3 regions of the Variovorax sp. YR750 genome follow, and region 2 is predicted to be linked to each of the others. Evidence: riboswitches for the same ligand, from Rfam matches in the RefSeq annotation. Region 2 holds a riboswitch; each other region holds the start of a gene.
The links. A riboswitch is a leader RNA that binds a small molecule or an ion and turns the genes downstream of it on or off. The one in region 2 is predicted to bind glycine.
Positions count from the first base shown of each region.

Region 1: it holds a riboswitch for glycine, as region 2 does, so the genes downstream of both, BMY35_RS25080 (ABC transporter substrate-binding protein) here and gcvT (glycine cleavage system aminomethyltransferase GcvT) in region 2, are expected to answer to the same signal.
Region 3: it holds a riboswitch for glycine, as region 2 does, so the genes downstream of both, BMY35_RS31990 (D-amino acid dehydrogenase) here and gcvT (glycine cleavage system aminomethyltransferase GcvT) in region 2, are expected to answer to the same signal.

Region 1 is NZ_FOBJ01000013.1:117,050-124,121, forward strand. Features, by position in the region: gene BMY35_RS25075 (ABC transporter permease) at 1-700, opposite strand, end outside; gene BMY35_RS25080 (ABC transporter substrate-binding protein) at 703-2,286, opposite strand; glycine riboswitch at 2,432-2,555, opposite strand; gene BMY35_RS25085 (hypothetical protein) at 2,722-3,513, opposite strand; gene BMY35_RS25090 (ABC transporter ATP-binding protein) at 3,569-4,207, shown strand; gene BMY35_RS25095 (oxidoreductase) at 4,217-5,086, opposite strand; gene BMY35_RS25100 (LysR family transcriptional regulator) at 5,204-6,106, shown strand; gene BMY35_RS25105 (NADP-dependent isocitrate dehydrogenase) at 6,282-7,072, shown strand, end outside.
Region 2 is NZ_FOBJ01000007.1:245,679-252,750, forward strand. Features, by position in the region: gene BMY35_RS16600 (MFS transporter) at 1-929, shown strand, start outside; gene BMY35_RS16605 (L,D-transpeptidase Cds6 family protein) at 1,011-1,514, shown strand; gene BMY35_RS16610 (hypothetical protein) at 1,614-2,168, shown strand; gene BMY35_RS16615 (YkvA family protein) at 2,242-2,628, shown strand; glycine riboswitch at 2,657-2,747, shown strand; glycine riboswitch at 2,760-2,866, shown strand; gene gcvT (glycine cleavage system aminomethyltransferase GcvT) at 2,881-4,089, shown strand; gene gcvH (glycine cleavage system protein GcvH) at 4,162-4,533, shown strand; gene gcvP (aminomethyl-transferring glycine dehydrogenase) at 4,588-7,072, shown strand, end outside.
Region 3 is NZ_FOBJ01000019.1:129,416-136,487, forward strand. Features, by position in the region: gene BMY35_RS31985 (RtcB family protein) at 1-1,219, shown strand, start outside; gene BMY35_RS31990 (D-amino acid dehydrogenase) at 1,239-2,546, opposite strand; glycine riboswitch at 2,639-2,744, opposite strand; glycine riboswitch at 2,748-2,847, opposite strand; gene rfbB (dTDP-glucose 4,6-dehydratase) at 2,966-4,042, shown strand; gene rfbD (dTDP-4-dehydrorhamnose reductase) at 4,039-4,929, shown strand; gene rfbA (glucose-1-phosphate thymidylyltransferase RfbA) at 4,949-5,845, shown strand; gene BMY35_RS32010 (glycosyltransferase family 2 protein) at 5,860-7,072, shown strand, end outside.

The DNA.
Region 1 (7,072 bases), on a different contig from region 2:
TGGCAAGCGCGTGTCGCATCAGCAGGCGCTTCTCGGAGATGCCCTTGGCGCGCGCCGTTCGGATGTAGTCCTCGGTCATGGCCTCGGCCACCGCCGCGCGGGTCACGCGGGCGATCAGCGCCACGTAGATGATCGACAGCGTGATCGACGGCAGGATCAGGTGCTTCAGCCACAGCAGCGGCCCCTGGCTCAATCGGGCATAGCCCTGCACCGGCAGCCACTGCAGGTGCAGCGCGAAGATCCAGATGAGCACGTAGCCGATCACGAACGCGGGAATCGAGAAGCCCATGACCGAGAAGCCCATCAGCATGCGGTCGAGCCAGCCGCCGTGCCGCCATGCGGCGATCACGCCCAACGGCACCGCGATGAGGATGGTGACCACCAGCGTCACGGCCGCCAGCGACACCGTGGCCTCGATGCGCTGGCCGATCAGCTCCATCACCGTCTTCTTCATGAAGTACGACTCGCCCAGGTTGCCCTGCAGCAGTTGCACGCTCCAGTGGAAGAACTGCACCGGCAGCGACTGATTGAGCCCCAGCTGCTCGCGCACCCTGGCGATGTTCTCGGCGGTGCCGGCGTCGCCCACGATCGCGGCGGCCGGGTCGCCGGGCGCGAGCCGCAGCATCAGGAACACGATCAGCGCGACGATGACGAGCACCGGCACGGTCGAGAGAATGCGGCGTGCAAGAAAGAGCAGCATGCTCAGTTCTTCTTCAGGTTCCAGAACACGCCCACCGGCGAGCGCACCACGCCGCTCACCACGCCCTTGCTGTAGGCCGTGAGAGGCTTGTACTCGCCGATGGGGGCATAGATGCCGGTGTCGTACACGCGCTGCTGGATGGCCGTGGCCAGCTCCTTGCGCTTCGGCTCGTCGGCCGTCGCCAGGAACTGCGACTTGAGCTGCTCCAGCTTGTCGTCGGTGGCCCAGCCGAACCAGCCCTTCTCGCCGTTGCCCGTGAGCGGTGCGAAGAACATCGGGTTCATGTTGTCGGCGATGCCCCAGCCGGTGATGAAGAGGTTCCAGCCGCCGTTGGCGACCGGATCCTTCTTGGCACGGCGAGTGACCAGCGTGGGCCAGTCCATCGACTGCATGTCCACGTTGAAGCCGGCCTGCTTGAGCAGTTGCGCCATCACCGGCGGAAACTTGTTGAGCACCGCGAAGTCGGCCGGAAACATCAGCACCACGGGCTTGCCGTCATAGCCGGCTTCCTTCAGCAGCGCCTTGGCCTTCTCGAACTGCGGCTTGCCGGTGAAGTAGCCGGCCTTGTCCGACGCAAGGGCGGAGCCGCAGGGGTAGATCGACACGCAGCCGCTGTAGAGCTCCTTGTGCACCAGCTGGGCGCGCATCAGGGCGTCCTGGTTGATGGCCATGATGGCGGCCTGCGCGATCTTCGGGTTGTCGAAGGGCGGGATGAAGTGGTTCAGGTGCAGCGCGAACGAGCCCTTGGGCACCGGGCTGTCGAGCGTGATGGCGGGGTTGTTCTTCAGCGCGGTGTACTGCTCGGAAGGCACCCACTCGATCATGTCGACCTCGCCGTTGGCGAGCGCATTCGCCTGCGTCTGCGCGTCCTTCAGGATGATCCATTCCATGCGGTCGACGTACACGTTCTTTCCGCCGGCCGTGCCCGAGGGCGCCTCGGTGCGCGGCACGTATTTGGTGTTCTTCAGGTAGACGACCTTCTCGCCGGGGCGGTACTCGTCCTTCTTGAAGATGTAGGGGCCGGAGCCGGTGGCGTCGTCAATCTGCTTGTCGGCGGGCGTGGCGGCCACGCGCGCGGGCATGATGAAGGGCGGATTCGACGAAGGCTTGCTCAGCGCCTCGAGCACCATGCCGAAGGGGTCCTTGAACACCAGCCTGAAGCTGCCGGCGTCGACCGCCTCGGCCTTGTCGAGTGCGGCGAACATCTTCTGGCCGAGGCCATCGCGCTGGCCCCAGCGCTTGAGCGACGCGATGACGTCTTCCGAGGTGACGGGCTTGCCGTCATGGAAGGCCAGGCTCTTGCGCAGCGTGAAGGTCCAGGTCTTGCCGTCGGCGCTGGTCGTGTACTTGTCGACCATCTGCGGATGCACCTTGCCCTGCTCGTCCACGCCAAAGAGCGTGTCGTAGACCATGTAGCCGTGGTTGCGCGTGATGAAGGCTGTGGTCCAGATCGGGTCGAGGATCTTCAGGTCGGACTGCGGCACGAGGCGCAGCACCTTGCCGACGTCCTGCGCGAAGGCAGCAGCCGCGGCGGCGGCCAGCAGGACGCCCGCGAACAGGGCTTTCAGTTGTCGTCTCTTCAGCATGGGTCAGTTCTCCGGTTGAAAGAAAGGGAGGGACGCGGACACGCGCGACGCCAGAGCACACGGGGCTGCACGGCGTCCTTGGAAACAGGTCATGAAATGAAGCGGCTCCAGAAGCGAACAAGGCCACGCCGTGCACGAAGCACGGAGTGGCCCTGCTGTCCTTTAGCCTGAGAGATTCACCCCGCGCGCGAATCGCACGAGGCTTGCCCCTTCGGCGGCCGCCCTCGGATCCGCGAGGATTCCGGGCGGCGCTCTCCAGCGTTTGAAAAATCCAGTCTTGGTACCTGAGCGTTCTGGGCTATCGCCTTCGGTAATGCACTAACTCGAAGCATCGAGCCGGCATTTCTCCTGGATGCATCTGTCCAAGCAGTTTGCGTGCCATGCGGCGCCCGCGCACGGTGCTCTTCTTCTCTTCTTTCTTCTTACTGCGTCGTGTTACTGCGGCCCGCCGCAGAAACCCGCGCGCTCGGTGGTCTTCGCGGTGAACAGCACGCGCGTGGTGGTCGCGGCGCTGCGCGGCTCGTTCTGCGGCCACTCGGTCTGCACCCAGGTGTATTGCCAGTCGTAGGGCGCGCCGGGCTTGAATGTCTCGCCGTAGGCGATGCGCAGGCTGCCGAAGCTCTCGTCGTGGCAGTGCTTCGAGGTCTTGTATTCCTTCTCGCTGAAGCAGGCGCGGATCATCTTGGAGCACGAGAACGGGATGTCCTCCTGTACCGCCTTGCCGCCTTCGAGCGGCACGAAATCGGCGGTGTCGAACGAGGCGCCGCCGCCGGAGTAGCCCTCCGACACGGTCTGCAGCACCGCAACCGCCCACTTGCCTTCGGCCAGCGGATAGAGCGCCGGCGCGAGCGAGAGGCGCGCCTCGGACCGGCTGGCGTCGTTGTCCTTCTTCAGGGCCTGCGCATAGTCGGAGAAATCATGGAGACGATCGAGCTGCCAGCCCTTCGCGTCGCCGGCATCCCGCCTGACGCGCGCCATGGCCAGCGGCTCGGTGGAGAGCACCACGTAGTTGCCGGGCGCGGCGTTGCGCGGACGGTAAAGGCCCAGCTGCTGCGCGTTGCAGGGCTGCGGCAACAACGCGCACAGGCGCGTGCGCCATTGCGCGTCGAGCGAATCGGGCTTCTTCACCGCATCGAACACCTGCGCCGACGGCGCGGAAAGATCGGGAGCGGCAAGCACCGGGGCGGCGAACGACAGCAGGGCGAGCAGGCACGGCAGTTTTCTCATGGAGCCGGATGGTAGCCACCGGCGGGGCGCCTGGTTGATAAAGTCGCACGCGACCATGAATCCTTCTTCTCCCGCCCTTCTCCGGATCGACGCGCTGAGCTTCGCCTACCCCGACCAACCGCCGCTGGTGTCCGGCTGGAATGCATCCATCGGCCCGGGCGTCACGCTGCTCTACGGAGATACCGGCACCGGCAAGTCGGCGCTGCTCCGGGTGATCGCCGGCATGCTGCCCGCTTCTTCCGGCCGGTTGACGGTGGCGGGAGCGACCCTCGACACCGCGCCCGAGGCATACCGCCGCCAGGTGTTCTTCGTCGACCCCGTGACCGACCGCTTCGACCAGCTCACGGCCCGCGAATGCACCGCTTCGCTCGCCGAGGGCGACGCGGGTTTCGACGAAGCGAAGTGGCAGGCCATTGCCGAGGGCTTCTCGCTGGCTCCGCACCTCGACAAGAAGATGTTCATGCTCTCGACCGGCTCGAAGCGCAAGGTGTGGATGGCGGCCGGGCTCGCGTCGGGCCGGCCGCTCGTGCTGCTCGACGAGCCCACGGCCGGGCTCGACATGCCGTCGACGCGCTGCCTTTGGAGCACGCTTTCCGGCTTCGATGGGCAGCAGGGCCGGGCAGTCATCGTGGCCAGTGCGGCGCGCATCGACACCGTGCCGCTCGCGGCCACCATCGAACTGCCCCTCGCCTGAAGCCCGTCTTCAGGTCGCGTCGAAGTTCGTGCTGCGGCTCACGGACTCCCAGGCTTCCATGTCCTTGAGCATCGCCTGCGCATGGGCGCGCACCGCGTCGACCGAATCGTCGCCGAGCTGCAGGCGAAGCGGCGTGTGCTCGGCGTCCAGTGCCTTCTCGATGGCCACCGCGGCCTTGCGCGGATCGCCGGCCTGCGTGTTGTGCATGCTGTGCGCGAACTCGCGGGTGGCGCCCACCACCGGCTGGTAGGCCTCGATCACGGGCATGTGGCGCATGCCGCTGCCCGCGAGCTGGGTGCGGAACTGGCCCGGCTCGACGATCAGCACCTTGATGCCGAAGGACGCCACTTCCTGCGCCAGCGCTTCCGAAGCGCCCTCCAGCGCGAACTTGGAGGCCGAGTAGGCGCTGAAGCCCGAGAACGACAGCTGCCCGCCCAGGCTGGAGATGTTGACGATGGCGCCCGACTTCTGCGCGCGCAGCACCGGCAGCGCGGCGCGGGTAACGGCCATGGCGCCGAAGAAATTGGTGTTCATCAGCGCGCGCAGTTCGGCGTCGGGCGTCTCCTCGAGCGCGCCGACCACGCCGTAGCCCGCGTTGTTGACCAGCACGTCGATGCGGCCGAAGCGCTCGACCGCGGCCTGCACGGCGGCTTCGGCCGCGCCGGCCACGTCCACGTCGAGCGGCGTGGCCAGCACGCGGTCGGGCGCCAGCGCCACGAGGTCGGCGAGCCGGGCGGCGTCGCGGGCGGTGGCGACGACGTTGTGGCCCTGCGCCAGCGCATGTTCGGCGAAGGCGTGGCCGAAGCCGGAGGCGGCGCCGGTGATGAACCAGGTCTTGCGGGCCCGGGCTTGCGAAGCGTTGTTGGCGGTGGTGGTCATGAGGCTTGCTCCTTGAGGGTTGATGGGTTGCCGTGAAGCCATGGCGTGACTGTTCCATCAACCGCATTCATCGACTAGACGGTTCAAATCGAATGCACCTTGCGATACGATGCATGAATGGACCGCACCCTGCTCCCGCACCTGGCCATCGTGCTTGCGGTGCACCGGCGCGGCGGTTTCGCCGCCGCCGCGGCCGAACTGGGCATGAGCGCCTCGGCCGTGAGCCATGCAGTGCGCGCCGTCGAGGACCACCTGGGCCAGCCGCTTTTCGCGCGCACCACCCGCAGCGTGCGGCTCACCGAGGCCGGCGCCGGCTTCATCGCCATGCTGGCGCCCGCCATGGGCGAGATCGCCGACGCGGTCGACCGTTTCGGCGAATCGTCGGGACGCGTGGGCGGCGTGCTGCGCATCAACGCGCCGCACGTGGCGCTGCCGCTGGTCATGACGCCGCTGGTGGCCGAGATGTCGCGCCGCCACCCCGAATTGGTAATAGAGATCACCTGCGACGACGGCCTGGCCGACATCGTGGCCAGCGGCCATGACGCCGGCGTGCGGCTGGGCCACACCGTGGCCCAGGACATGGTCGCGGTGCGGCTCACCCCGCCCTTCCAGGCCATCATGGTGGCCACGCCGCGCTACCTGGAGCTGGCCGGCGAGCCGCGCGACATCGAGGCGCTGCAGCAGCACAACTGCATCGGCTTCCGCTTCGTCACCTCGGGCGGCGTGTACGCCTGGGACCTGCGCGACGAGGGCGGCGCCCACGTCTCGGTCGAGGTGCCGGGCACCGTGCGCGTCACCGATGCGCTCTACGCCCGGGAGCTGGCGCTGGCCGACGTGGGCATCGCCTACATCTTCGAGCCGCTGGTGCGCGCCGAGCTGCGCGAGGGCCGCCTTCGCCGGCTGCTGCCGCGCTCGGCCTTCGAGGAGCCGGGGCTGTTCCTGTACTTTCCGCGCCGCGCCGCCCAGGCGCCCAAGCTGCGCGCCTTCGTCGACCTGGCCCGGGAAATGCTCGAAAAATAGGCATCCGGCCAGCCGGAACCCCGTTAAGACGCGCTTCGCGCCGGGGGCTTCGCAACCCGCATGGCGAAACCCGGTCCCGGCCGGCGACAATCGGGGATTCCGGAAAAAAGCGGGCTACCGCCCGACAGCCGGAAGTTCCAGCCACCCCGACAACCAGGATCTACGGAAGAAGCGCATGAGCTCGAAGCAACCAACCATCGTCTACACCCTCACCGACGAGGCGCCCCTGCTGGCGACCTACGCGTTTCTGCCCATCATCCGCGCCTTCACGAACCCGGCCGGCATCAACGTGGCAACCAGCGACATCTCGGTGGCGGCGCGCATCCTGGGCGAGTTCCCCGAGCTGCTGAGCGACGACCAGAAAGTGCCGGACAACCTGGCCGAACTGGGCAAGCTCACGCTCAAGCCCGAAGCCAACATCATCAAGCTGCCCAACATCAGCGCCTCGGTGGCCCAACTCAAGGCTGCCATCAAGGAACTGCAGGGCAAGGGCTACAAGATCCCCGACTACCCCGAGAACCCGACCACGGACGAGGACAAGGACATCCGCGCGCGCTACAACAAGTGCACCGGCAGCGCCGTGAACCCCGTGCTGCGCGAAGGCAACTCCGACCGCCGCGCACCCAAGGCCGTCAAGGAATACGCCCGCAAGAACCCGCACAGCATGGCCGACTGGAGCCAGGCCTCGCGCTCGCACGTCTCGCACATGCACGGCGGCGACTTCTATCACGGCGAGAAGTCCATGACCCTGGACCGCGCGCGCAACGTCAAGATGGAACTGCTGACCAAGAGCGGCAAGACCATCGTGCTCAAGCCCAAGGTCGCCCTGCTCGACCGCGAGGTCATCGATTCCATGTTCATGAGCAAGAAGGCGCTGCTGGCCTTCTATGAAAAGGAAATCGAAGACGCGCGCAAGACCGGCGTGATGTTCTCGCTGCACGTCAAGGCCACCATGATGAAGGTCTC
Region 2 (7,072 bases):
TCAGTCAGAGCTACCTGCTGACCTGGATCGCCATGGTGCTGTGCGGGCTGGGCATCGCGGCCTACCACCCGCCGGCCACGGTGGCTGCGCGCGCGGCCGGCGGCGGCTCGCAGAAGGCGATGAGCGTGTTCTCGGTGGGCGGCACCATCGGCGCCTCGTTCGCGCCGGTGCTGGCGGCCACGGTGGTGGGCAACGGGAGCCTGTCGCACAGCTACCTGCTGGGCCTGCCGGCGCTGGCGATGGGCGCGGTGTGGTTCGCCGCGAACGCGCGGCGCGGCGCGGCCTCGGACAGCAGCGCCGCGGCAGCCCGGAAGGCCGGCGACCATCTGATGAAGCCGCACAACGACTGGCGCGCCTTCGCGCTGCTGGTGGCGACCATCGTGGGCTGGTCGATTCCGTACGTCACGGTGCTGTCGATGCTGTCGCTGCGCATCACGCGCGACCTGCACGGCTCGGCCTTCCAGGGCGCGGCGGCGCTCACCGCATTCACGGCCGCGGGCGCGGTGGGCACGCTGCTCGGGGGCTGGCTGGGCGACCGCATCGGGCGCATGGGCACGATCCGCGCGGGCTACCTGCTCGCGCTGCCGTCCCTCGCGGGCATCGTGCTCGCGCCGACCGCCGGCTGGGCACTGGCCTGCACCGGGCTCTTCGGCCTTTGCATGTTCCTGCCCTTCGCCGCGCAGGTGACATTGGCGCAGGACTACCTGCCGCGCAACCCGGCCACGGCCAGCGGCATCGCGCTGGGGCTGGCGCTGTCGGTGGGCGGGTTGGTGTCGCCGCTCTTCGGCATGCTCTCGGACGCGCGCGGGCTCGGCGTGACGCTGACGACGGTGCTGTGCGTGCTGTGCGCCGCGGCGGTGATGGCGCTGCGCCTGCGCAACCGGACGCTGCAGGCCTTGCCGGCGGAAACCGAAGGGGCTGCCGCCTGAATACGGGTCCCGGGGGCCGGTCGGCCCCACGCATGTTCGCTGCCAGAATCGGGCGACAACCGACAAGGAGGGGACTGCGCCATGAATCGATTCCTGAGCTGCCTGACAAGCGGCGTGACAGGCAGCGTGATGGGCAGCGTGATGGGCGGCGCATTGCTGGCACCGGCCGCCTTCGGCGCCCCGCCCGCGGCGCCCGCCACGCAGGCCGCCCCTGCATCGGTGGCGGCAGCGCCGGTGGATCCCGCCGCCGGCATCCGCGAAGTCGAAGCCGCCGTGCGGGCCTGGGCCGCAGCCTGGTCCGCGCGGGACGTGGCGCGCTACCTTGCCGCCTATGCGCCCGACTTCGCCCCGCCGCGCGGCCAGGACCGCAAGGCGTGGGAGGCCGACCGCCGCGCGCGCATCGAGGACAAGGCCGTCATCAACGTGGGCATCGAGAGCCTCGTCATCAGCGTCCAGGGTCAATCGGCCACCGCCACCTTCGAGCAGACCTACAGCGCCGACAAGTTCCGCGAGAAAGGCCGCAAGACGCTGGAGCTGCAGCGCATGGGCAACCGGTGGCTCATACGCAAGGAAAGCGCCGGCTGAAGACCGCCGCGGAATTGCCCCTGTAAGCCAAACGGTTCATGGAGATGTCACTACTTGCAACGATGCTGCAGCCCTCGATTCCCGAAAGCTGTGGCTGCCATGTTTCCCACCAAGACCGACAAGGCGCGCGACGAACTTCAGGGCGGACAGCGCACGCTCAGCCAGCGCGAACGCGCCCTGCTGCTGATGGCCGACGGCCGGCGCTCCCTTACCGACTTCAGCCCGCTCTTCTCCAACCGGGATGAGGCCGAGCAGGCGATCCAGGCGCTGATCGACAAGGGCTACCTGCAGAGCCCGAAGGCAGCGGCAGCGGCCGCCCCGGCGGAGCCTCCCGCGCAGCCCGCGCCCTCGCCCATCCCCGCCGCCCAGCCGATCCAGGTGGCCACCTCGGCCGACACCTTCGACGGCAAGCGTTCGCTGGCCACCACCCGCATGTTCCTCTTCGACATCTGCGAGCGCATGTTCGTGCGGCGCGACCCCAAGTTCGCGCTGCAGATGCGCGACGCGCTGCGCGAGGCGCGTGACCGCAACGCCATGCTGACCATCGCCGCGCTGATGCTCACCGAGATCGAGAAGAGCGCGGGCGTGGAGCGTGCCGAATCGCTGCGCGAGCGCATCGACCGGCTGCTGCCGCCGGCCGAAGTCGTGCATTGACGACAAAAGGGATACGCGAGATGCCCGGCCGGGGCTGTGACACCATCGCCGGGTGAACTCGCCGCCTCCCGCAATCCCCCTGTCCGGGCGCCTTCGCAGCTGGGCGAAGCGCCTGAAGCGCGACGGCGTCACGCTCTGGTTCGCCGGCAGGCACCCGTCCACCCCATGGCATGCCAAGGCACTGGGCGCCTTCGTGGTCGCCTACGCGCTCAGCCCGATCGACCTCGTTCCCGACTTCATTCCGGTGCTGGGCTACGTCGACGACGTTTTGCTGCTGCCGGGGCTGATCTGGCTCGCCATCCGGCTGATTCCCCCCGCGGTGCTCGCGGATTGCCGCGCCAGGGCGGACGAATGGCTGCGCGAGCGCGGCGCCAGGCCGGTCAGCCGCTGGGGCGCGGCCTTCGTCGTGGCCGTGTGGGCCGCGGCCTGCTTCGGGGCGTGGCGTCTTTGGTCGGGATAGCGCGAAGGGCCCGCGCGATCCACTACACTTCCCGGGGTCAGGAGAGAGCCCCGCGTGCCGGGGCCGCCGAAGGCGCAGGGACTTCCCGAACGCTCAGGCAAAAGGACTGACGAGGCGCCGGTGAAAGCCGGCGTTTCCTTGCTGGAGAGAGGCCGTTGCCCACGGGCGGCGGTCCACCGAAGGAGCAAACCCCGATCGTGGGGCGAATCTCTCAGGTAAAGCGGACAGCAGGGGTGGCCCATGGCTTGCGTCATGGATTTCGACTGCCCTTTGGAGTGCCCCGTGGCTGCTTCTTCCTCCGCTACCCCCGACGCCCAGCTTCTCAAGACGCCGCTGTACGACCTCCACCTGGAACTGGGCGCCCGCATGGTGCCCTTCGCCGGCTATTCGATGCCGGTCCAGTACCCCGCCGGCCTGATGGCCGAACACAAGCACACGCGCGACGCGGCCGGCCTCTTCGACATTTCCCACATGGGCCAGCTGCGCCTGGTCGGGCCCGACGCGGCAGCCGCCTTCGAGACCCTGATGCCCGTCGACGTGATCGACCTGCCCGCCGGCAAGCAGCGCTACGGCCTGCTGCTGGACGACGAGGGCGGCATCCTCGACGACCTGATGTTCTTCAACGAGGGCAACGGCTCGATCTTCGTGATCGTCAACGGGGCCTGCAAGGTGGCCGACATCGCCCACATCCAGCAGAAGATCGGCTCGCGCTGCGAGGTGCGCCCCCTGCCCGACCACGCGCTGCTCGCGCTGCAGGGCCCGCAGGCCGCGGCCACGCTGGCGCGGCTGTCGCCCGGTGTCGAGCGCTTCGTGTTCATGACGGGCGGCGCTGTGCAGATCGGCGGCATTCCGGCCTTCGTCACCCGCAGCGGCTACACCGGCGAGGACGGCTTCGAGATCTCGGTGGCCGCATCCGACGCCGAGCGCCTCGCCCGCCTGCTGCTGGCACAGCCCGAGGTCAAGCCCGTCGGCCTGGGCGCGCGCAACTCGCTGCGGCTCGAAGCCGGCCTGTGCCTCTACGGCAATGACATCGACACCACCACCACGCCGGTCGAGGCCTCGCTCAACTGGGCGATGCAGAAGGTGCGCCGCACGGGCGGGGCACGCGAAGGCGGCTTCCCGGGCGCCGCGAAAATCCTCGCCCAGCTCGCCGCGGCTACCGCGGGCGCCGCCGGCCACACCGACCACGACACCCTGAAGCGCAAGCGCGTGGGCCTCGTCGCCCTCGAGCGCATTCCGGTGCGCGACGGCACGGTGCTCCAGTCTTTCGAGGGCCAGGACATCGGCCTCGTCACCAGCGGCCTGCTCGGCCCCACGGCCGACCGCTGCATCGCCATGGGCTACGTGGCCACAGCCTTCGCCGAGCCGGGCACGCGCGTGCAGGCCATCGTGCGCGGCAAGCCGGTGCCGATGGAGGTCTCGACCATGCCTTTCGTGCCCACCCGTTACTACCGGGGCTGAGCGCCGCCCAGTCAGATCGACCGGCTAGGCTCTGCACCCCGATCCATTTTTTCCACGAGGAGTTTTTCCACCATGAGCATCAAGTACACCAAGGACCACGAATGGGTGTCGGCCGAGGGCGACGCAGCCACCGTCGGCATCACCGTGCATGCGCAGGACGCGCTGGGCGACGTGGTCTTCGTCGACCTGCCTGAAGTCGGCAAGACCTTCGCCCAGGGTGAAGTCGCCGGCGTCGTCGAATCGGTCAAGGCCGCGGCCGACGTGTTCATGCCCGTGTCGGGCGAGATCACCGAGGTGAACGAAGCCCTGCGCGCCGATCCGTCGCTCGCCAACAGCGACCCGCTGGCCGCCGGCTGGTTCTTCAAGGTCAAGCTGAGCGACCCCGCGCAGCTCGACGCCCTGCTGGACGCGGCCTCCTACGACAAGTTCGCCGCCGAGTCCTGATCCGCTGAATTTTTCAGCAGCACCTTTGTTCTTTCCCTCCGAGCCTTCACCGCCATGCCGACGCCCGCCCTTCCTTCTTTGCAAGAACTAGAGAACGCCGAAGAATTCCTCGCCCGCCACATCGGCATCGACGCGGCGGACGAGGCGCGCATGCTGCCGGCGATCGGCTCGGAGACGCGCGCGGAGCTCATCGACGGCATCGTGCCGGCGGCCATCCGCCGCGCGAAGCCGATGCGCCTGCCCGCGCCGGTGACCGAAGCCGACGCGCTGGCCGAGCTGAAGGCGATGGCGTCGAAGAACAAGGTGTTCCGCAACTTCATCGGCCAGGGCTACTACGGCAACCACACGCCGGGCGTGATCCTGCGCAACATCCTCGAGAACCCCGCCTGGTACACCGCCTACACGCCCTACCAGGCCGAGATCTCGCAGGGCCGCATGGAAGCCCTGCTCAACTTCCAGACGATGGTGTGCGACCTCACGGGCATGGCCATCGCCAACGCATCCATGCTCGACGAAGCCACGGCCGCGGCCGAGGCGATGACGCTCGCCAAGCGCAGCGTGAAGAGCAAGAGCAACGTGTTCCTGGTCTCCGGCGACTGCCATCCGCAGACCATCGAAGTGATCAAGACGCGCGCCGCCCCGTTGGGCATCGAGGTCAAGGTCAGCACCGTGTCGGAAACGCTGCCGCACCTGATGGTGAGCGGCGCCTTCTTCGGCGTGCTCGCGCAGTACCCCGCAACCACCGGCCACGTGCACGACCTGCGTCCGCTCGCGGGCCACGCGCACCAGTGCGACGCGGCATTCATCGTCGCGGCCGACCTGCTGGCGCTGACGCTGCTTGCGCCGCCCGGCGAATGGGGCGCCGACATCGTCTGCGGCACCACGCAGCGCTTCGGCATGCCGCTTTGCAACGGCGGCCCGCACGCCGCCTACCTGGCCTGCCGCGACGAGTTCAAGCGCTCGCTGCCGGGCCGCCTGGTGGGCGTGAGCGTCGACACGCACGGCCAGCCCGCCTACCGCCTCGCGCTGCAGACGCGCGAGCAGCACATCCGCCGCGAGAAGGCCACCTCCAACATCTGTACCGCGCAGGTGCTGCCGGCCGTGGTGGCCAGCATGTACGCCGTGTACCACGGGCCCGACGGCCTCACCCGCATCGCCCAGCGCGTGGCGGCGCTCACCGCGGTGCTCGCCAAGGGCCTGTCGCAGATGGGCCGCGAGCCGGTGAACGCCACCGCCTTCGATTCGCTGACCATCCGCACCGGCGAAGACACGCAGTCGATCATCGAGCGCGCGCAGGCCGCGGGCGTCAACCTGCGCCAGCGCCTGCAGCAGCACCTGGGCATCTCGCTGGACGAGACCAGCACGCGCGCCGATGTCGAAACGCTGTGGGGCCTGTTCGCGCCCGCCGGCACGCAGGCGCCGCGCTTCGACGATCTCTCGGGCAGCACCGTACCGCTGATTCCCGAGGAGCTGCGCCGCACCAGCGCATTCCTCACGCACCCGGTGTTCAACACGCACAAGAGCGAGACGGCGATGCTGCGCTACATCCGCAGCCTGTCGGACAAGGACCTCGCGCTCGACCGCAGCATGATCCCGCTGGGCAGCTGCACGATGAAGCTCAACGCGACCAGCGAGATGATCCCCATCACCTGGCCCGAGTTCGCCAGCATCCACCCCTTCGCGCCGGCCGACCAGCTGCAGGGCTACGCCCAGCTCGACGCCCAGCTGCGCGCCTGGCTGTGCGAGGCCACCGGCTACGCGGGCATCAGCCTGCAGCCCAACGCGGGCTCGCAGGGCGAGTACGCGGGCCTGCTGGCCATCAAGTCCTTCCACGAGGCCAAGGGCGAGGGCCATCGCAACATCTGCCTGATTCCCTCCTCGGCGCACGGCACCAACCCGGCCAGCGCGCAGATGGTGGGCCTGCAGGTGGTGGTGACGGCCTGCGACGCGCAGGGCAACGTCGACATGGACGACCTGAAGCGCGCCTGCGAGAAGCACAGCGCCAACCTGGCCGCCGTGATGATCACCTACCCCAGCACGCACGGCGTGTTCGAGACCCGCGTGAAGGAGCTGTGCGAGCTGGTGCACGAGCACGGCGGACGCGTGTACGTCGACGGCGCCAACATGAACGCGCTGGTCGGCGTGGCCGCGCCGGGCGAGTTCGGCGGCGACGTGAGCCACCTGAACCTGCACAAGACCTTCTGCATCCCGCACGGTGGCGGCGGCCCCGGCGTGGGTCCGGTCTGCGTGGTGGAAGACCTCGTGCCCTACCTGCCGGGCCATGCCACGGCGGGCGTGGCGTCGAACGGCGTGGGCGCCGTGTCGGCCGCGCCGCTGGGCAACGCGGCCGTGCTGCCGATCAGCTGGATGTACTGCCGCATGATGGGCGCCAAGGGCCTGCAGGCCGCGACCGAGACGGCCATCCTCAGCGCCAACTACATCAGCGCGCGACTGAAGGACCACTACCCCACGCTGTACGCGAGCCCCAATGGGCACGTTGCGCACGAGTGCATTCTCGACCTGCGCCCGCTCAAGGACA
Region 3 (7,072 bases), on a different contig from region 2:
CGACGGCGAGCGGGGCGTGTGCAAGGCCTGTGCGACGCCCGACTTCCATCCGGGCTCTGTCGCGCCTGTCGGCAGCGTTGTCGCGACCGATGCCGACTTTGTCATCCCCGCAGCGGTGGGCACCGACATCAACTGCGGCATGCGACTGTTGACCACCGGGCTCACGCTCGACCAGGTGGCGCCGCACAAGACGCGGCTGGTCGAGCGGCTCACGCGCAGCCTGCTCGACAACGGGCGTGACGTGCCGGTGCACACGGCGGCATTCAGGGCGCTGTTCGATGTGGGGCCGTCGGCATTCCTCGAGACAGTGCAGGACGGCGGGCTATGGTCGGCGTGCGACCGCGACCGGATGCAGGCCGAACTCGATGCCTGCATCGGCCTGGCGACGTTCGGCGGCAGCGCGCGGCATGCACCCGAGGCGTACACCGGCGTCCGCCACGAGGTGTTTCGTGACCCCTGCCTCGGCACGCCGGGCAGTGGCAATCACTTCGTGGAACTGCAAGTTGTCGACCATGTGATGGACCGTCACGAGGCCTATCGCGCCGGCCTGAAGGCAGGGGACGTGGTCGTGATGATCCACAGCGGCTCGCGCGACATCGGGTTCCATGTGGGCGGCCGCTGGATGGACCGTGCGCGCGACGAATGGCCCAAGGGCCTGCGTCATCCGAAAAGCGGCTTGTACGGCCTGGCGGGACCGCTGGCCGACGAATACCTGGAGGCCATGGGCGTGGCGGCGCGCTACGCATGGGCAAACCGGGTCGTCCTGGCCGAACTGGTACGCAAGGATTTCGCGGAATTGCTGGGTGCCACGTCGTCGAGGCTCGTCGTGGACGTGCCGCACAACGTCGTGCTGCAGGAACATGGCATGAATATCCACCGCAAGGGAGCGACGCCGGCGAACGCGGGCGATCTGGCGCTGATTCCCGGCTCCATGGGCGACTACTCGTATCTGGCGGCCGGACTGGGGCACGAAGACTGGCTCTGGTCGTGCAGCCATGGCGCCGGCCGGCGGATGCGTCGGCAGCAGGTGCGCGCGATGCGGCCGGCGCCCGTCGACGAGCAGGCAAGCTGGCAGTGCGTGACCTTGCGCGAGGAGCGCCGGATCGAGGAGGCGCCGCAGGCCTACAAGCCCATCGGCGAGGTGATCGACGCGCAGGAGCGCGCAGGCCTGATCCACTGCGCGGTGCGGCTCAGGCCCTGGATCACGTTCAAGGCGTGATTCAGGGCTTGCCGGTTCGTCAGCCCAGTACGGGTTGCGGGATGCGCGGCTTGGGCGCAGGCATCCCCGTGAACGCGAAATCGACCTCCGGCTCCAGCCCGCTCACGATCCGCGCGATCGACTTGCCCGAGCCGCAGGCGTGCGTCCAGCCCAGGGTGCCGTGGCCGGTGTTGAGGAACAGGTTCAGCAGCTTCGTCTTGCCGATCAGCGGGACGTTGCTCGGCGTGGCGGGACGCAGGCCGGTCCAGAACTGGGCTTGCGTGGTGTCGCCGGCGCCCGGGAACAGTTCTTCGACGCGGCGCACGATGGCTTCGCAGCGCACGCGGTTCAGGTCGCGGTCGTAGCCGTTGAGCTCGGCCGTGCCGGCAATGCGCAGGCGGTCGCCCGATGCCGAGGTGTAGCGCGAGAACACGAGCTTGAATTCGTCATCGGTCAGCGAGACCTGGTGCGCCTTCGAGGCGTCCTTGACGGGCAGCGTCACCGAGTAGCCCTTGGCCGGGTAGATCGGCAGCCGGATGCCCAGCGGCGCCGCGTACAGCGGGCTCAGCGAGCCCATCGCCAGCACGAAGGCGTCGCCGCGGATGCGCTGGAAGCGGCCTTCGCTGTCGGTGGCCTCGACGTGGTCGATGCTGCCGCCGGCTTCGCGCAGCGCGGTCACGGTGTGGCTCATCAGGAACTTCACGCCCGCGGCGGCGGCCAGGCCCACGAGCTCGCGGGCGAAGCGGTTGGCGTCGCCCGATTCGTCCTCGGCCGTGTAGGTGGCGCCGGCCAGCTTCGGACGGATGTGGGCGAGGGCGGGCTCGAGCTTCACGGCCTCGTCGGCCGAGATGACCAGGCGCTCGCAGCCCAGGGCGCGCATCTGTTCGGCGGGCTCGAGAGCACCGTCGAACTCCTTCTGCGTCGTGTAGAAGTGCAGGATGCCTTGCGTGCGCTGGTCGTAGTTGAGGCCGGTGTCGCGGCGCAACTGTTGCAACATCGAGCGGCTGTATGTGCCGAGACGCACGATCTGCTCGATGTTGTGACGGGTACGCGCCGGCGTGCATTCGCGCAGGAACTGCAGGCCCCAGAGCCATTGGCGCATGTCGGCGCGCATGCGGAAGAGCAGCGGGGCGTCTTCCTTGCCCAGCCATTGCAGCACCTTCAGGGGGGCGCTCGGGTTGGCCCAGGGTTCGGCGTGGCTGACGGAGATCTGCCCGCCGTTGGCGAAGCTGGTTTCGGCGGCCGGAGTGGCCTGCCGGTCGATCACGGTCACTTCGTGGCCGAGTTGCTGGAGGTAGTAAGCCGAGGTCACGCCGAGCAGGCCGGCGCCGAGAACGATCACGCGCATTTCAAGTACCTTTTGAGGTTGCAGCGCTTGAACGGCGGGCGTGATTGCTATCGAATGAATAGCAAAGCAACCGGACGACCGCAGTCCAAGTTGCCGCTCCCCCTGTCCTCGGTACCTGAGAGATTCACCCGCTGCGCCCGCAGAGGGTTTGCTCCTTCGGTGCGCCACATGGCGTGGCGGCTCTCCAGACGGCGTTTCAGTTGGTGCAGTACAGGCCCTTGTGGGGGCCGACCTGAGCGTTTATGGGAGTTTGCGCCTTCGGTAGGGCCACTAGGGTGGCCCGCTCTCCTGCAGTGGGGACGATTGTAGGCGGGGCGTGAGCGGCTGCCAACCCGCCGATTTCCACGTGTCAGCCCGATGGATAATCGCCTGTTGTTGATTTGCCGCAGGGCGATCGTTCCAAAACCATAGGGGACTTCATGATCCTGGTTACCGGCGGTGCCGGCTTCATCGGCGCCAATTTCGTACTCGACTGGATCGCGAACAGCGACGAGCCGGTCGTGAACCTCGACAAACTGACTTACGCGGGCAACCTCGAGACGCTCGCCTCGCTCAAGGGCAACCCGAAGCACATCTTCGTTCAGGGCGACATCGGCGACAGCGCCCTCGTCGACCGCCTGCTGGCCGAGCACAAGCCGCGCGCCGTGGTGAATTTCGCCGCCGAGTCGCATGTCGACCGCTCGATCCACGGCCCCGAGGACTTCGTGCAGACCAACGTGCTCGGCACCTTCCGCCTGCTCGAGTCGGTGCGCGGCTTCTGGAGCGCGCTGCCGGCCGAACAGAAATCGGTCTTCCGCTTCCTGCACGTGTCGACCGACGAGGTCTACGGCTCGCTCTCCAAGACCGACCCGGCCTTCACCGAAGAGAACAAGTACGAGCCGAACAGCCCCTATTCGGCCAGCAAGGCAGCCAGCGACCACCTCGTGCGCGCTTGGCACCACACCTACGGCCTGCCGGTGCTGACCACCAACTGCTCGAACAACTACGGTCCGTTCCACTTCCCCGAGAAGCTGATCCCCCTGATGATCGTCAACGCGCTGGCCGGCAAGAACCTGCCCGTGTACGGCGACGGCATGCAGGTGCGCGACTGGCTCTACGTGAAGGACCACTGCAGCGCCATCCGCCGCGTGCTCGAAGCCGGCAAGCTGGGCGAGACCTACAACGTGGGCGGCTGGAACGAGAAGCCCAACATCGAGATCGTCAACACCGTCTGCTCCCTGCTCGACGAACTGCGCCCGCGCGCAGACGGCAAGCCGTACAAGGAACAGATCACCTACGTCACCGACCGTCCCGGCCACGACCGCCGCTATGCCATCGATGCGCGCAAGCTCGAGGCCGAGCTCGGCTGGAAGCCCGCCGAGACCTTCGACACCGGCATCCGCAAGACCGTCGAGTGGTACCTCGCGAACAGCGAGTGGGTGCGCAACGTGCAGAGCGGCGCCTACCGCGAGTGGGTCGAGAAGCAGTACGACAGCAACGCGAAGGCTGCGGCATGAAGCTGCTGCTGCTGGGCAAGGGCGGACAGGTCGGTTGGGAGCTGCAGCGCAGCCTGGCGCCGCTCGGTGAGTTGGTCGCGCTCGATTTCGACAGCACCGATTTCCACGCCGACTTCAGCCGGCCGGAGGAGCTGGCCGACACGGTGCTGAAGGTCCGACCCGACGTGATCGTCAATGCGGCGGCGCACACCGCCGTCGACAAGGCCGAGAGCGAGCCCGAGTTCGCGCGCAAGCTCAACGCCACCTCGCCCGGAGTGGTGGCCGAAGCGGCGCAGAAGATCGGTGCGCTGATGGTTCATTACTCGACCGACTACGTTTTCGACGGCAGTGGCACGAAGCCCTGGAAGGAAGACGACGCGACCGGTCCGCTCAGCGTGTACGGCCAGACCAAGCTTGAGGGCGAGCAGTTGGTTGCGCGGAACTGCGCGAAGCACCTGATCTTTCGCACCAGCTGGGTGTATGCAGCGCGCGGCGGCAACTTCGCCAAGACGATGCTGCGGCTGGCGAAGGAGCGCGACAAGCTGACCGTCATCGACGACCAGTTCGGGGCACCTACCGGTGCGGAACTACTGGCAGACGTGACGGCGCATGCGATCCGGGCCACGTTGCAGGATTCATCGAAGGCGGGCCTGTATCACGCGATTGCTGGCGGCGAAACGACGTGGCACGGTTACGCACGCTTCGTACTCGAACTGGCGCAGCAGGCTGGCGTCGAACTCAAGGCCGGGCCGAATGCCGTCGAGGCCGTGCCGACCAGCGCTTTCCCGACGCCGGCGAAGCGCCCGCACAATTCGCGCCTCGACACCACCAAGCTGCAGACCACTTTCGGCCTGCGCCTGCCGCCCTGGCAGGAAGGCGTCTCGCGCATGCTGCGCGAGATCCTTTGAACTTCACGAGAAGAAGAACATGACCAAGACGACGCAACGCAAGGGCATCATCCTGGCCGGCGGCTCGGGCACACGCCTGCACCCCGCGACCCTGGCGATCAGCAAGCAACTGCTGCCGGTGTACGACAAGCCGATGATCTACTACCCGCTCAGCACGCTCATGCTGGGCGGCATGCGCGACATCCTGATCATCAGCACGCCGCAGGACACGCCGCGCTTCCAGCAGCTGCTGGGCGACGGTAGCCAATGGGGCATCAATCTGCAGTACGAGGTGCAGCCCAGCCCGGACGGGCTCGCGCAGGCCTTCATCATCGGTGACAAGTTCGTCGGCAACTCGCCGAGTGCGCTGGTGCTGGGCGACAACATCTTTTACGGCCACGATTTCGTGCATCTGCTGGCCGATGCGGATGCAAAGGCATCCGGCGCCACCGTGTTCGCGTATCACGTGCAGGATCCGGAGCGCTATGGCGTCGTCGCGTTCGACGAGAAGGGCAAGGCGAGCAGCATCGAAGAGAAGCCGCTGAAGCCGAAGAGCAGCTATGCGGTGACCGGCCTGTACTTCTACGACAACCAGGTGGTCGATATCGCCAAGGCGGTGAAGCCCAGTGCGCGGGGCGAGTTGGAGATCACTGCTGTCAACCAGGCGTATCTGGACCGCGATCAGTTGAACGTGCAGATCATGCAGCGGGGCTATGCGTGGCTCGATACGGGCACGCATGACAGCCTTCTGGAAGCGGGGCAGTTCATCGCGACGCTGGAGCATCGGCAGGGGTTGAAGATTGCGTGTCCGGAAGAGATTGCGTGGCGCAACGGTTTCATCACGGGCGAGCAGCTTGAAAAGTTGGCGGCGCCGTTGGCAAAGAGTGGCTATGGCAAGTACCTGAAACACTTGCTGCGCGAAGAGGTTCGCTCTTGATATCGAGGGAGCCAATGCGCAATACACCTCGGTTCAGCATCGTCCTGCCGACGCGCAACCGCCCCGAGACCCTGCGCCATTCCCTGGCGACGTGCCTCGATCAGGATTTCGACGACTATGAAATCCTGATCTGCGACAACAGCGATCCGGCGGCGGCAGCCCAGGTCGCCGAAATCGTTGCAGCAGTTGCATCTTCGCGCGTGCGATATCTGCCTGCTGAACGGCCTCTGGCGATGAGCGCAAACTGGGAGCGCGGCTTGAGCGAAGCTCGTGGCGAGTACGTCACGGTGCTCGGCGACGACGATGGGCTCATGCCTTATGCGCTGCGCGAACTGGATCGCCTTGCCTCGAGCACCGGCGCCAAGGCAATGCGCTGGCAACGTGGCATCTACACGTGGCCGACGATCGGGATCGAAGGCGAAGCGAACCTGCTCATCATCACGCTGTCGCGGACGATCACCGAGATCGAAGGGCGCTCCCAGATAGCCAAGGTCATGCGGTTCGAGGATGGAACGGACTCGTTGCCGATGATCTATTGCTCGGCCATCCACCGCGATCTGATCGCGAAACATCGGGAGGCGACAGGGCGCGTTTTCCTGAACGTCTATCCCGACATCTACTCCGGCTTCGGCTTCGCATATCTGGTCGGCAACTATCTATCGATCAGTACGCCCATGAACATCGCTGGCCTTTCGCACGCCAGCAATGGCGTTGCGACGCTCATGAAGGAGAAGAAGACCGCGATAGCGAGCGACTTCTCGCAACTGAACGAGACCTTCGGTTATCGGCGGCACCCGTTCGTGCCGGACAAGATGATCCTTGCGCCGGTCCATGTCGCCGACTCCTTTCTTCACGCGAAGGATGCGCTCTTTCCCCATGACGACACGCTGGTGCTGGACCGGAAGGCGATCACGGAGCGCTATCTGGGCGCGATACTCGAAACCGATCCCGCAGAACGAGACGAGGTGCGACAGATCATCAGGGCTTCGGTCGCGGACAGCCCCGAGTTGCTGCAATGGTTCGACCGCGAGGCGCCGCATCTGCCTCCGGCATCCGCCCATACGTTCCGTCCACGGCGATTCGGCTTCGACGGCATCACGTTGAGCCTTGATGCAGCGCCTTTCGGCGTGAAGGACGTTTCGGGTGCGGTAACACTGTCGGCGTCGCTGCTCGGCGCGGGTGGGCAAGCAATTCCCTTCGATGTGCCATCCTTGAACGACATGCGCG